DNA from 2 places in the Achromobacter sp. ESBL13 genome. Region 1 is predicted to be linked to the other one. Evidence: riboswitches for the same ligand, from Rfam matches in the RefSeq annotation. Region 1 holds a riboswitch; the other holds the start of a gene.
What was found. A riboswitch is a leader RNA that binds a small molecule or an ion and turns the genes downstream of it on or off. The one in region 1 is predicted to bind thiamine pyrophosphate.
Positions count from the first base shown of each region.

Region 2: it holds a riboswitch for thiamine pyrophosphate, as region 1 does, so the genes downstream of both, V6F88_RS01010 (sodium:solute symporter family protein) here and V6F88_RS12690 (LuxE/PaaK family acyltransferase) in region 1, are expected to answer to the same signal.

Region 1 covers NZ_JAZEVT010000002.1:845,935-852,129, reverse strand. The annotation lists gene hemA (glutamyl-tRNA reductase) at 1-601, opposite strand, end outside; tRNA gene V6F88_RS12710 (tRNA-Phe) at 817-892, shown strand; tRNA gene V6F88_RS12705 (tRNA-Phe) at 979-1,054, shown strand; gene V6F88_RS12700 (hypothetical protein) at 1,186-1,959, shown strand; gene V6F88_RS12695 (hypothetical protein) at 1,956-2,453, shown strand; TPP riboswitch at 2,468-2,559, shown strand; gene V6F88_RS12690 (LuxE/PaaK family acyltransferase) at 2,629-3,711, shown strand; gene V6F88_RS12685 (acyl-CoA reductase) at 3,708-5,168, shown strand; gene V6F88_RS12680 (ABC transporter ATP-binding protein) at 5,165-5,929, shown strand; gene V6F88_RS12675 (ABC transporter permease) at 5,926-6,195, shown strand, end outside.
Region 2 covers NZ_JAZEVT010000001.1:204,099-210,293, reverse strand. The annotation lists gene xth (exodeoxyribonuclease III) at 179-961, shown strand; tRNA gene V6F88_RS01015 (tRNA-Ala) at 1,030-1,105, shown strand; gene V6F88_RS01010 (sodium:solute symporter family protein) at 1,275-2,726, opposite strand; TPP riboswitch at 2,827-2,931, opposite strand; gene V6F88_RS01005 (3-oxoacyl-ACP reductase) at 3,038-3,820, shown strand; gene V6F88_RS01000 (LLM class flavin-dependent oxidoreductase) at 3,826-5,112, shown strand; gene V6F88_RS00995 (hypothetical protein) at 5,176-5,373, opposite strand; gene V6F88_RS00990 (lipoprotein N-acyltransferase Lnb domain-containing protein) at 5,562-6,195, opposite strand, start outside.

The DNA of each region.
Region 1 (6,195 bases):
TGGCGCACAGTTCAATCATTTCGCCCGCGCCGATGAACAGCGTGCGGGCCTGGTCCAGGTTGCCGAACACGCGCTCGGCCAGGCGGACGGCGGCGGCGGCCATGGACACCGATTGCGCGCCGATGGCGGTCTGCGACCGCACTTCCTTGGCCACCGAGAACGTGCGCTGGAACATCTGATGCAGCAAGGTGCCCAGCGAGCCGGCTTCGCCGGCGGCGCGCACGGCGTCTTTCATCTGCCCCACGATCTGGGTTTCACCCAGCACCATGGAATCCAGCCCGCTGGCCACGCGAAAAGCGTGACGGACGGCGTCGTCTTGATGATGGCGGTACAGGTGCGGGCGCAGCGTGCCGGCGTCCAGGCGGTTATGTTCAGCCAGCCAGGCGGGCAATTGATCAGCGACGTGACCGTCGGCCGCGCAATAGATTTCGGTGCGATTACAGGTGGACAGGATGGCGGCTTCACGAACGGAACCGCCGAATGCCGAACGCAGGCCTTCCAGCGCAGGCTTGACCAGATCGACGGGCATGGACACGCGTTCGCGAACCGAAACCGGCGCGGACGTGTGGTTCAGACCGAAGGCAAGGACAGCTACCGACATGTGGATGCGTAAAGAACTGCCACGAAATTAACTGGAAGATTATACCCCTGCGGGTTATCCCCAGCCCACTTGCGCCCGCTTGCGCGACCCTGCGTCGCACCTTCCGTTCCATTCACCCAACAGTTGGCAGGCGCGGCGGGGCGAAAAATAGTTGGCGGATCTTCCCCTGCGGCTGGCGTGGGCAAAAAAAATTGTGTATAGTTGCGGACTTCGTTGGCCTGGTAGCTCAGTCGGTAGAGCAGAGGATTGAAAATCCTTGTGTCGGTGGTTCGATTCCGCCCCAGGCCACCAAAAGAATTATTGGGATTTCGATAGCAATATCAAGTCCCAAAAAAAGCCCAGCCGCCGCGCTGGGCTTTTTGCACCGAGTACGTGTTGGCCTGGTAGCTCAGTCGGTAGAGCAGAGGATTGAAAATCCTTGTGTCGGTGGTTCGATTCCGCCCCAGGCCACCAGCCCTCCTGATCTCCACCGCTGTGGGGATTTTTTTACGTCCAAATTCTGGCGTTTACCCCCGCCTCGGCGCCCGCTTGCAAAATATTACATGCCGGCAAAAAAGCCGGGCACGAGGTCTACAATCGTCGGTATGAAACCGGCCGCCAATCTTCGCTTCGCTGTGCGCGACCGCATCAACGGCGTTGATGTGGGCCCAAAGGCTGTTCCCTTGAGCCTGCTTGGCGAGTTTCAAAAAGACGTCAGCGACTTTCTGCAAGGGTCCACTCGAGAGGTCAACCCGGCCGCAGTGCTGGTGTCGATAGAAGAAGGGTCGCTGGTTTTAGTCGCCGAAGGGTTGTTGGCGGCATCAACGCTCTGGGCCGATGTGGAACGCTTAGCCGTCCCGAATTCTCTCGAAGCCATTGATCCCCGGCGCGCGGCGGTCATCGAGCGCTGGCAAGCCCAGGCACGCAACAATCCCGATCGTGTTTACGCCCTTGAAGACAACACGCGGCGCGCGCTGACGATCGTCAATGCCCAGTCAGACTTCAAACAATCCGTCGATATTTGGGTAACCGTGGAAAAGTACTTACACGGCAAAATCGTGGACTGGGGCGGCAAGACCAAAGCGAACGTTCACCTTGTGCTTGAAAATGGCAAATCGCTTACGGTAGCCGCCACTCAGCAATTACTGGCACAGGAGAGCGAAAATCGCCTCTATCGCCCAGCCTTGCTGCACGTGACCGCTGAAGAGAATTTACGAACCGGTGAATTGCGCAATTTGAATCTGCGCTCGTTTGAGGTGCACCACCCCGCGTACGACGACGATGAATTCCAGCGAATGGTACGCAAAGGCACCGCGGCCTGGGCGGACGTACCCGACGCAACACGATGGGTTGAATCACTGCGTGGCGACGACTCATGACGGCAGCAGTGTTGCTGGATACCAGCTATCTGATCTCGCTCGTCGACGCGACTCGCCCCAACCACCAAATTGCCACCCGGTACTTCCGGCAGATGCTCGACGAGTCTCTGCCGATTTATTTTTCGGCAGTCGTTGCAGCAGAATTCGGCATCAAGCAAGGACTGACCGACTTACCACTGCAAAAGTTTCGCCACCTGCCGTTCAACATCCCGCACGGGCAGCGAGCCGCCCAATTGTGGAATGCGCTGGGCCCAAGGGGCGATGGCACCGGGCGCGCAGTTGCGCGTGATGACATCAAACTCATTGCCCAGGCTTGTCACGAGCGCATTCCCTTTGTCCTCAATGAGGACGCTTCCTCGCTGCACAAATACTGCGAACGGCTACGCGAGGCTGGCGTATGCCAGGTGCGTTCCATCGTCCTGGCCAGCGGTTATGACCCCGCAGCCTTCCGAATGGATGGTCAGCAAGGATTCGACCTAAGCGGCGAACCCTAGAGCGGGTTAACATTGCCTTCGCTCCGGGGTGCACGCCAGTGCTGAGATTCAGACCCGCGAACTTGACCCGGTTCATGCCGGCGTAAGAAGAGCAATCGTCCGACCCTGCCGCGCCTTTGCGCCGCTTGCGCGGGCGGGCTTCGGAGCTTCCTTGTACCGGAATCCACGAACGCCCATGAACAACGCTGCCCCGCCCGTCGCGGAAATTCTTGAATTCATTGCCCAGGACGGCTGCACCGACGCGCAGTTCGACCAGTTGGCGCTGCGGCTTTTTGCGTATCAATATGGCGCCAACGCGCCGTATCGCGCGTTTTGCCAGCGGCGCGGCGCCACCGTGCGCAATGTGAAGACCTGGAGCGACATTCCCGCCGTGCCCATCGACGCCTTCAAGGCGATGGAGCTGCGTTGCGAGGCGCCACGGCCCGACGAGCGTGTCTTCATGACCAGCGGCACCACGCGCGCCGATATGCGCGGCCGGCACTTTCACCCGCATCTGGACGTCTACGACCTGTCCATGACGCGCAATTTCGCCGCGCGCGTCATGCAGGGCACGCCGCGCCTGCCGATAGGCATTCTGTTTCCGGACGAAGTCGCCATGCCCAATTCGTCGCTGGCGCATTATCTGGCGCTGGCCATGACCGCGTTCGGCACCGAAGACAGCCGCTATTTCATGTCGCCGCAGGGCATCGACCTGGATGGGTTGTTGCGCCGCCTGGAAAAGGCCGAAAGCGATGGCCGGCCCTACGCGCTGCTGGGCGCCAGCTTCAGCTTCGTGCATGTGATCGATGCGCTGCGCAAGGCGGGCCGCACGTTCCGTTTGCCGCCGGGCAGCCGCATTCTGGATACCGGCGGCTACAAGGGCCAGTCGCGCGAGCTGCCGCTGGACACCTTTTATGCCGAGCTTTCCGAGCTGCTGGGCGTGCCGCGAGCGCTGTGCATCAACATGTACGGCATGACCGAACTCAGCACTCAGTTTTACGACGACGGCAATGCCACGGTCCCGTCCGTGAAATCGGGGCCGCACTGGATCCGCTCGCGCCTGGTCGACCCGGCGACCGGCCGGACCGTTCCCGCGGGCGAACGCGGCATTCTGGCGCACTGCGACCTGGGCAACTTCAACTCGGTCAGCACCATCCTCACCGAAGACGTCGGGCAACCGGCCGATGGCGGCTTTTTGCTGTTGGGCCGTGCCGAAGGCGCGCAAGCGAAGGGCTGCTCGCTGGCCGTCGAAGCATTCATTCAGTCTGCGCGGCCATGAGCGTGCAACGGGTCCATGCGGGATACCTGCCGGGGCTGGCTTCGGCCGATGTCCAATGGCAGACCCTGCCTTTCGAGCAGAACGGCCGGCGCGTGGACGTGGCCGTGCCGGTGCTGACCGCGTCACAGATGCAAGCGCTGGCCGAACGCGTCAAGCAGGCCAGCGCCCGGCATCTGAAGACGATGACGGTGTCGGAAATCATCAACGTGATTGATCGCGCCATTGCCCGGCTGCTGGATCCTGACGACCCGGTCCGGCAACAAGCCGACGCGCTGTTGCCGATCGTCAGCGGCTATGACGCGCAAATGGTGCGGCTGGGCCTGACCGGCTTTTTCAAGACCTTCCGCGCGCCACAGCTGCATCGCTTTGTGGCCGAGGACTTTGCCAACCCCAAGGTGCTGGACGGCTTTCAACCGGCGGCCAAGGGCGGCGCGGTGCGCGCCCACGGCCCGCAATTGCTGGTGCACAGCTGGGCCGGCAACGTGCCCGCGCTGGCGTTATGGAGCCTGATCTGCGGTCTGCTCGTCAAGGCCGGCAATATCGGCAAGCTGCCCAGCGCCGAACCGCTGTTTGCCGGCTGGTTCGCGCACCTGTTGGCCCAGGTGCACCCGCCGCTGGCCGACTGCCTGGCCGTGGTCTGGTGGCGCGGCGCGGGCGAGGACGACGCCGCCGCGCTGTACGCGCAGGCCGATACCGTGGTGGCGTATGGCGGCAACGACGCGCTGCATGCCATCCAGCGCCGCCTGCCCGTCACGACGCGCTTTCTGCCGCATGGCCACAAGCTGGGCTTCGGCGTGGTCAGCGCAGCCGCGCTGGACGCCCAAAAGGCCCCCGCTCTGGCACGCCGTGCGGCATGGGATGTGATGCGCTACGACCAGCAAGGCTGTTATTCGCCGCAGATTTTTTACGTGCAGCGCGGCGGCCAGGTAGCGCCGCGCGACTTTGCGGCTTACCTGGCGGGCGAGCTGGCCAATCTGCATCGCCGCTTTCCCCGCCGCCCATTGGACCTGGCCGAATCGGCTGCGGTGGCCAAATGGCGGCAGTCCATCGAATGGCACTTGCCGTCCCACGATGCCGACGCGTTGATCGGCGACCCCGACGCCGCTTGGGCAGTCTCTTATGTTGATGCCGCCCCCACGCTATCGCCGACGGCCCTGCAACGCAGCATCGTGGTGGCGGGCATCGACGCCCTGGATGACGTGGCGGCGCACGTGGCGCCCCACCGCCACTACCTGCAAACGGCGGGCGTGGCCGCGACGCCCGAAGAGCTGTATCGCCTGGCCGATCAACTGGGCGCGGTGGGCGTTACCCGCGTCAGCGCGATTGGGGCGATGAGCATGCCCGAGGCCGGCTGGCATCACGACGGCCGCTTCAACTTGCTGGACCTGGTGCGCATGACCGAAATCGAACAGTCCGCCGAAACCGCCGCCGACCCCTACGCGTCGTACGAACCATGATTGCGGACGCGTCCCGCCCCTTCCTGCACATCGACGGGGCGGTCTACACCTACCCCGGCCGCGCGCCCATCGTGCACGGTATCGACTGGCGCCTGCAAGCCGGCGGCTTTCATTGCCTGGTTGGCCGCAGCGGCTGCGGCAAGACCACGCTGCTGAAACTTGCCGCCGGTTTGTTGACCCCGCAGTCCGGCCGCGTGGTGCTGCAAGACGGCACGCCCGCGGCGCCCGGCCCGCAACTGGGCTATGTATTCCAGGCGCCGACGCTGCTGGATTGGCAACATGTGATCGACAACGTGCTGCTGCCCGTGTCGTTGCAACGCCGGCCGCTGCCTGAAGACACCCGGCGCGCGCACGATCTGCTTTCCATGCTGGGCCTGTCCGACCACGCGCAGCACTATCCCCGCCAACTGTCTGGCGGCCAGCAAAGCCGCGTGGCGCTGGCCCGCGCGCTGATCCTTGAACCCGCCTTGCTGTTGCTGGACGAACCCTTTGCCGCGCTGGACGCCATCACGCGCGGCGAGTTGCAAGACGACCTGCTGCGCATGTGCCGCCTGCGCAATACCACCGTGCTGTTCGTCACGCACGACATCAGCGAAGCCGTCTACCTGGGCGACCGCGTGGCCGTCATGCACCAGGGCCGCATGCTGGCCGACCTGCCGGTGGACCTGCCCGCGCCCCGCACGCAAGCCATGCGACACGGCGCGGCGTTCAACGCCACCTGCGCGCAGGTGTACGAATTCATGACCGGGGCGCGCCCATGACGCCGGCCTTCCGATTCCGCCTGCTGGCGGTGGCGCTGCTTATCGCGCTGCTTGGCGTCTGGGAATTCACCGTGCGCCAGGCCGGTATCTCGGCATTGGTGCTGCCGGCCCCATCCGCCATCGCGCAGACCTTGTGGACCAGTCTGGCCACCGGCTACCTGTGGCCACACATCGGCGCGACGCTTGCCGAGATGCTGCTGGGCCTGGCGATCGGCGGCGCGGCGGGCCTGGGCATCGGCATTGCATTGGCCGAATCGGCCCTGCTG
Region 2 (6,195 bases), on a different contig from region 1:
CAGGTCCCCATCCGGCCTTCCGCCTTCCGCGTTCCGAGCCGTCGCCACGGTATCATCTGCCCCTATTCCTGGCGCCCGCCGACGCCCCCGGAAAACTGGCCAGTCAAGTGACTGGCCCGGCTTCGGGAGGGCGGCATCGCCAAGACTCGCATGAATAAATAAAGGCCCTACTAGACACATGAAATTAGCCACCTGGAACGTGAACTCCCTGAACGTACGCCTGCAGCAGGTGCTGGATTGGCTGGCTGCCAATCCGGTCGATGTGCTGTGCATTCAGGAACTGAAGCTGACCGACGACAAGTTTCCCGAGGCGGCGTTCAAGGAAGCCGGTTACCACGCGGTCTGGGCGGGGCAGAAGACGTATAACGGCGTGGCCATTGTGTCGCGCGTGCCGGGTACTTCGATGGTGCGCAATATTCCCGGCTACGAAGATCCGCAGCAGCGGGTGTTGGCGCTGACGTTTCCCAGCCCCGAAGGCGACGTGCGGGTCGTTTGTGCGTACTGCCCCAATGGGCAGTCGGTGGATTCGGACAAGTATTTGTACAAGCTGGCCTGGTTCGATGCCATGCGCAACTGGCTGGCCGAGGAAATCAAGCAGTATCCCCGCCTGGCGGTGCTGGGCGACTACAACGTCGCCCCGGCCGATGAAGACGTGCACAACCCCGAAAAATGGGAAGGCCAGGTGCTGGTGTCCGAACCCGAACGGGCGGCCTTGCGCAGCCTGATGGAGTTGGGCCTGACCGATTCGTTCCGCCTGTTCGAGCAGCCCGAAAAGTCGTTTTCCTGGTGGGATTACCGTCAATTCGCCTTCCGCCGCAATGCCGGCCTGCGGATCGACCACGTGTTGTTGTCGGCCCCGCTGGTCAAGCGCTGCGTCGCCTGCGTCATCGACAAAGAGCCGCGCCGCAACGAGCAGCCGTCGGATCACGCGCCGGTGGTGGCCACCCTGGAATTCGTCTGAAAATAATTGCCGCACGCCGTATTGCGCGGCGCTTTATTGTTCAGGTATAGTTTTGCTCTTGCTTCATTGGGGCGGTAGCTCAGCTGGGAGAGCGTCGCGTTCGCAATGCGAAGGTCGGGAGTTCGATCCTCCTCCGCTCCACCAATATTCCAGACAAGAAAGCCTTGGACACCGCAACGTGTTCCAAGGCTTTTTTGTTTTGGCTGCCCGCCCCGGGGTCAGGCCGGAACTTAGGCCGGAACTTAGGCCGGAATTTAGGCCGGAATTTAGGCCGGATTTCAGGCCGGATCTCAGGCCGGAATTCAAGCCACCATCAGGCCGGGTCCTTGTCCAAACGGCGCACCGCCGCGCTCAGCGTAGACAGATCAAACTCCTTGGCGCCGCGACGCATGCAGCGCATCACCGCTGTGACCAGCACCGGAACAAACGCGGCAAGCAGGAACGATTCCAGCAAGAACGTCGGCTTGTCGCCCGGCGCCGGAAAGCAGAACAGGCCGGCCGCCAGCCCCGCCACGGTCGCGGTTGTTGCGGTGGCGCCATCGTGCTTGCGGCTGAACAGGCCATAGAACACCGGAAAGGCAGCGGCCGAGCACAGCAGGTCGGCCAGCAGGAACAGATACAGCACGCTGTAGCCCTGCGAGGCCACGATCATCACCGGAATCGCCAGCAGCAACACCGCCCAACGGGCAAGACGCTTCATATCCATGCCGGTGGCGCGCGGCATCAGGCGGCGCATATCCACCGCCACGATGCTGGACACGGCGCTGATGGCGGTGTCGGCCGTGCTCATGACCAACGACAGGCCCAACGGGATCAACGCAATCACGAACCAGGCGGGCGCGTGCGGCATGATGACGCTGAACAGCGCGATGGAACTATCGCCCTGCGGCGCCAGCCCCACGAACGCCAGGCCGAACAAGCCCATCAGGAAGATGAACGGCGCGGCCAGGATGCCCCCCAGCAAAAAACCATTGCGCATCGACCGCGTGTCTTTGGCGGCATAGATGCGCTGCCAGTTGCCCTGGTGAAAGATGCCGGTCAGCAAAATCGCCACGAAGAAGGTCAGGCCGGCTTTCACACCCACGGGATCGGTCAGATCCAGCAACTGTGGCGCCTTGGCTTGCAACGCTTCGATCGTCGGTAACGCCCCGCCCGCCGCCTGCCAGCCGACCACGCAAAGCAACACCAGCAGCGGCACGATGACCATCATCTGCACCTGATCGGTGAAGATCGATGACCGCAGGCCGCCATACGTGGTGTAGAGCAGCGTCGTGCCCATCACGATGGCGGCCGTGGCCCACAGCGGCACGGGCGCCAGCATGGTGACCAGCTTGGCAATGGCCGTGACCTCGGCGGACAGCGCGATGAACAGGTAGAACAGCATGATGAACAGCGCCAGCCCGTACATGGGCCGACCGTAGCGCGCCATCAGGAATTCGGTCAGCGTGTGACCATGCGGGATCAGTTCGCGCATGCGCCGGCCCAACGGAATCATGACCAGGCGCGGCGACATGGACCCCAGCGCGTAGCCGATGACCGCCGCCAAGCCGCCCCAGGTGGCGGCCTGCGCCGGCGAAAACAGAATCCACGCACCCAGCGTTGACGCCATCAGCGTCAGGATGGTGCCAAAAGCGCCCTGGCTGTTGCGCGCCACGATGTAGTCTTCCAGGGTGCCGCGCTTGCGTCGCGTATACAGCACGCTGGCGGCGGCAAAGCCACCCGAAAAAAGCAGCAGCCACATCAAGGCCGTGGTTTGGGTCAGCATGGAAAGCGGTCCTCCCTAGCCCGGCAAACGGCCGGACGCGCGTCGCGGCACCGTTCGCAAGGCGGGCCGCTGATGGATCAAAGCACTAGGGAGGGCGCGCGAGTGGCGCGATGTCCTTCCCTTCGCCGGCATTACCCGGATCAGGTTCAAAGGGTTACCGCGACGACGCGGAATCTCAGCCAGACAGGCTCCCCCAGGAATTGCCGCAAGATTAGGGTCGCGGCAAGGCATTGTCAACGCATCGATTTATGCTAAGTTCGCCCGCTTGCGGCACCTGATTGCACGCGTGCCGGTGAACCGACGAGCCCACCATGCCCATTGCCCACCCCGCCCCCGCCTTGAATGAACAACTGGTTATCGTGACGGGAGGCGCCCGCGGATTGGGCGCGCACATCACGCGGGCCTTTCTGCGAGAAGGCGCAAAGGTGGTCATCAATTACCTGAACAGCGCGCAGGCCGCACAAGCGCTGGCCGCCACCGCGTCCGACCGGACGCTGGCGGTTCAGGCCGACGTGCGCGACGCGACGGCGGTGGCCGCCATGATCGCGCAGGCGCAAAACCACTTCGGCATGCCCGTCACGACGGTGGTCAACAACGCCCTGCCCGCCTTCGCCTTCAACGGCGACGCGCGCCCGCATGCCGACACCTTGACGTGGGACCACTTGAACCAGCAGATCGAAGGTAGCGTGCGCGGCGCCCTGAACACGACGCAAGCCGCCCTGCCCGGCATGCGCCAGGCAGGGGTGGGCCGCATCATCAACATCGGCACCAACCTTGTTCAGAACCCGGTGGTGCCGTATCACGACTACACCGCCGCCAAGGCCGCGCTGCTGTCGTTCACGCGGACGCTGTCGCAGGACCTGGGGCCGGACGGCATCACGGTCAACATGGTGTCCGGCGGCCTCTTGCGCACCACCGACGCGTCGGCCGCCACCCCCGAAGCCGTGTTCGACCTGATCGCCGCCAGCACGCCGCTGCGCGCCGTCACCACGCCGGAACAATTCGCCGATGCCGTTCTGTTCTTTGCCAGCCCCTGGTCGCGCAGCGTCACCGGCCAGAACCTGGTCGTGGACGGCGGCCTGGTGAAGAACTGATCACCATGTTGCACCTGAACCTGTTCATCTTCGGCTGCGGCCACCACCGCGCGGCTTGGCGCCATCCGGCCTCGGCTGCTGAACGCCTGGGCGACATCCGCTATTACGAATCGCTGGCGCGCACGGCGGAGCGCGGCAAGCTGGACGCCATTTTCTTTGCCGACGGCCAGTCCACCGACAACATCGGCGACGGCCCGCGCTGGTACCTGGAGCCGCTGACGACCATGGCCGCCATCGCGCGCGCCACCACGCACATCGGCTTGATCAGCACGGTATCCAGCACCTTTTTCACGCCGTTCCACGCGGCGCGCATGGTGGCGTCGCTGGACCACATATCGGGCGGACGCATGGGTTGGAACGTCGTCACCTCGATGTTCGACGCCGAAGCCCGCAACCACGGCTTTGAAGCCATGCCGGGGCACGACTGGCGCTACGCGCGCGCCGAAGAATTCGTGGACGTGGCATTGCGCTTGTTCGATTCGTGGAAGGATGACGCCCTGGCCATCGATCGCGACGGCGTCTATGGCGTGCCCGAGCGCGTGCGCCCGATCCACCACCACGGCGACCACTTCGTGGTAGACGGCCCGCTAACCGTGCCGCGCCCGCCCCAAGGCCACCCGGTCCTGTTCCAGGCCGGCGCATCGGACCAGGGCCGTGACTTGGCCGCCCGGCGAGCTGAAGCGATATACGCCGTGGCCTACGACCTGCCGGCCGCGCAATCGTATTACCGCGACATCAAGCAACGCGTACGCGCCGCCGGGCGCACCGCCTTCGTGCCCATCATGCCGGGGCTGGTTACGTACGTGGGATCAACCGAAGCCGAAGCCCGCGCCAAGCAGCGCGAACTGGACGAGTTGCTGCCCAGCGACGCGTCGCTACGGCAGCTGGGCACCTTTGTGCTGCAGGATTGCAGCGCCTGGGAGCTGGATGCCCCCGTGCCCGCGCTGGTACCGCTGCCTGAGTTCACGGGCCCCAAGGGCCGCTACGCCACCATTTTGCGCATCATCGAAACCGAACAACCTACCGTGCGGCAACTGCTGGGACGCCTGGCGGCGGGCGGCGGCCATTGCACGATGGTGGGCACGCCGGAGCAAATCGCGGACCGGATGGAGCATTGGTTCCGCAACGAAGGCGCCGACGGTTTCAACCTGATGCCGCCGTCGTTGCCGGCCGGCATCGACGACTTTGTGGAACAGGTGGTGCCGGTGTTGCAGCGGCGTGGCTTGTTTCGTACGGACTACGAACACACAACGCTGCGGGGACATCTGGGGCTGGAACGGCCGGCGGGGTAGGCAAAATCGACGCCCGAAACATCATGCGTTGACGGCGGTGTAAACCGCTTGCAACGCGTGGGGCTAGCCGACGGAAGGCGCCGGTGCCGGCTGCACGTGCTTGGGCAATTGCGCTAGACGCCGCCGCTCTTGGGCGGCCGCTTTTCGATTGACCCGTTGCGTCGCGAGCAGGTCGTACAACACGACGCCAGGGTGACGGAACAGCATGGCGCCAATGGCGACCGCAAGAATGCAGGTAATGACCAGCGTCAGCCAAAGCATCTGACGCCCTCCTTAAAAAACCTACCGGTTCGGATACCGGATGAAAAATCGCGTTCAGAAAATTAACATCTGCACGCTGGAAGGTAATTTACTGCATAACCATGAAATTGGCGTGAAATGTGCACTGGAAAACACTGTTCCGTAACGCGGAGAAACTGCTCCCTTGCGCGGAGGGGTCGTCAACGGCGCTACGGACCTTCGCTTCTGATCCGCCTCGAAAACCCCACCGCATCGTCACCCGGCGCCGACAGAGCCCCTACCGCCGCCCGCTTGCGTAGCATGTCCAGCGGCCCGTGGGTGTCCAGGCCGCCCTGCTCGTAGAGGTATTCGGGCAGATAGCCCGACAGCAGCAGCCGGTAGTCCAGCGGCAGGCCGGGCACGATGGCGTTGACCATGTGATAGACCAGCGTGGTGCAGTTGGCGGTGACCGTGTGGTAGAAGCGCGGCGTGGTGGTCAGGGCGTTGGCCGTGTCCACGTAGGACAGGAACAATTGGCGCATGGCGTCGGGTGGCATTTGTACCGGGTACAGGTAGACGCTTTCGCCACGCGGCCCGGCTCGGACATACAGGATGTCGCGCTCTTCGGCGGCCACGACGCTGAGTTCGAATTGCTTGAAGAAGCCGCCTATTTCCGAGAACTGCTCGCCGCGTTCCTTGCGGATTTCAACCGAGAAGACAACGTGGCGGCCGTCGGCAAAGCCGAAGGACACCAGCGTATGGGCAATGGCCGGGCCGTCCCAGTACGACAGCGCCATGTCGACGGACACCAGCTGGTTCAGATCGTATTGGCGCGTTTCCCAGCGCACGGTGTAGTCGTCGTCG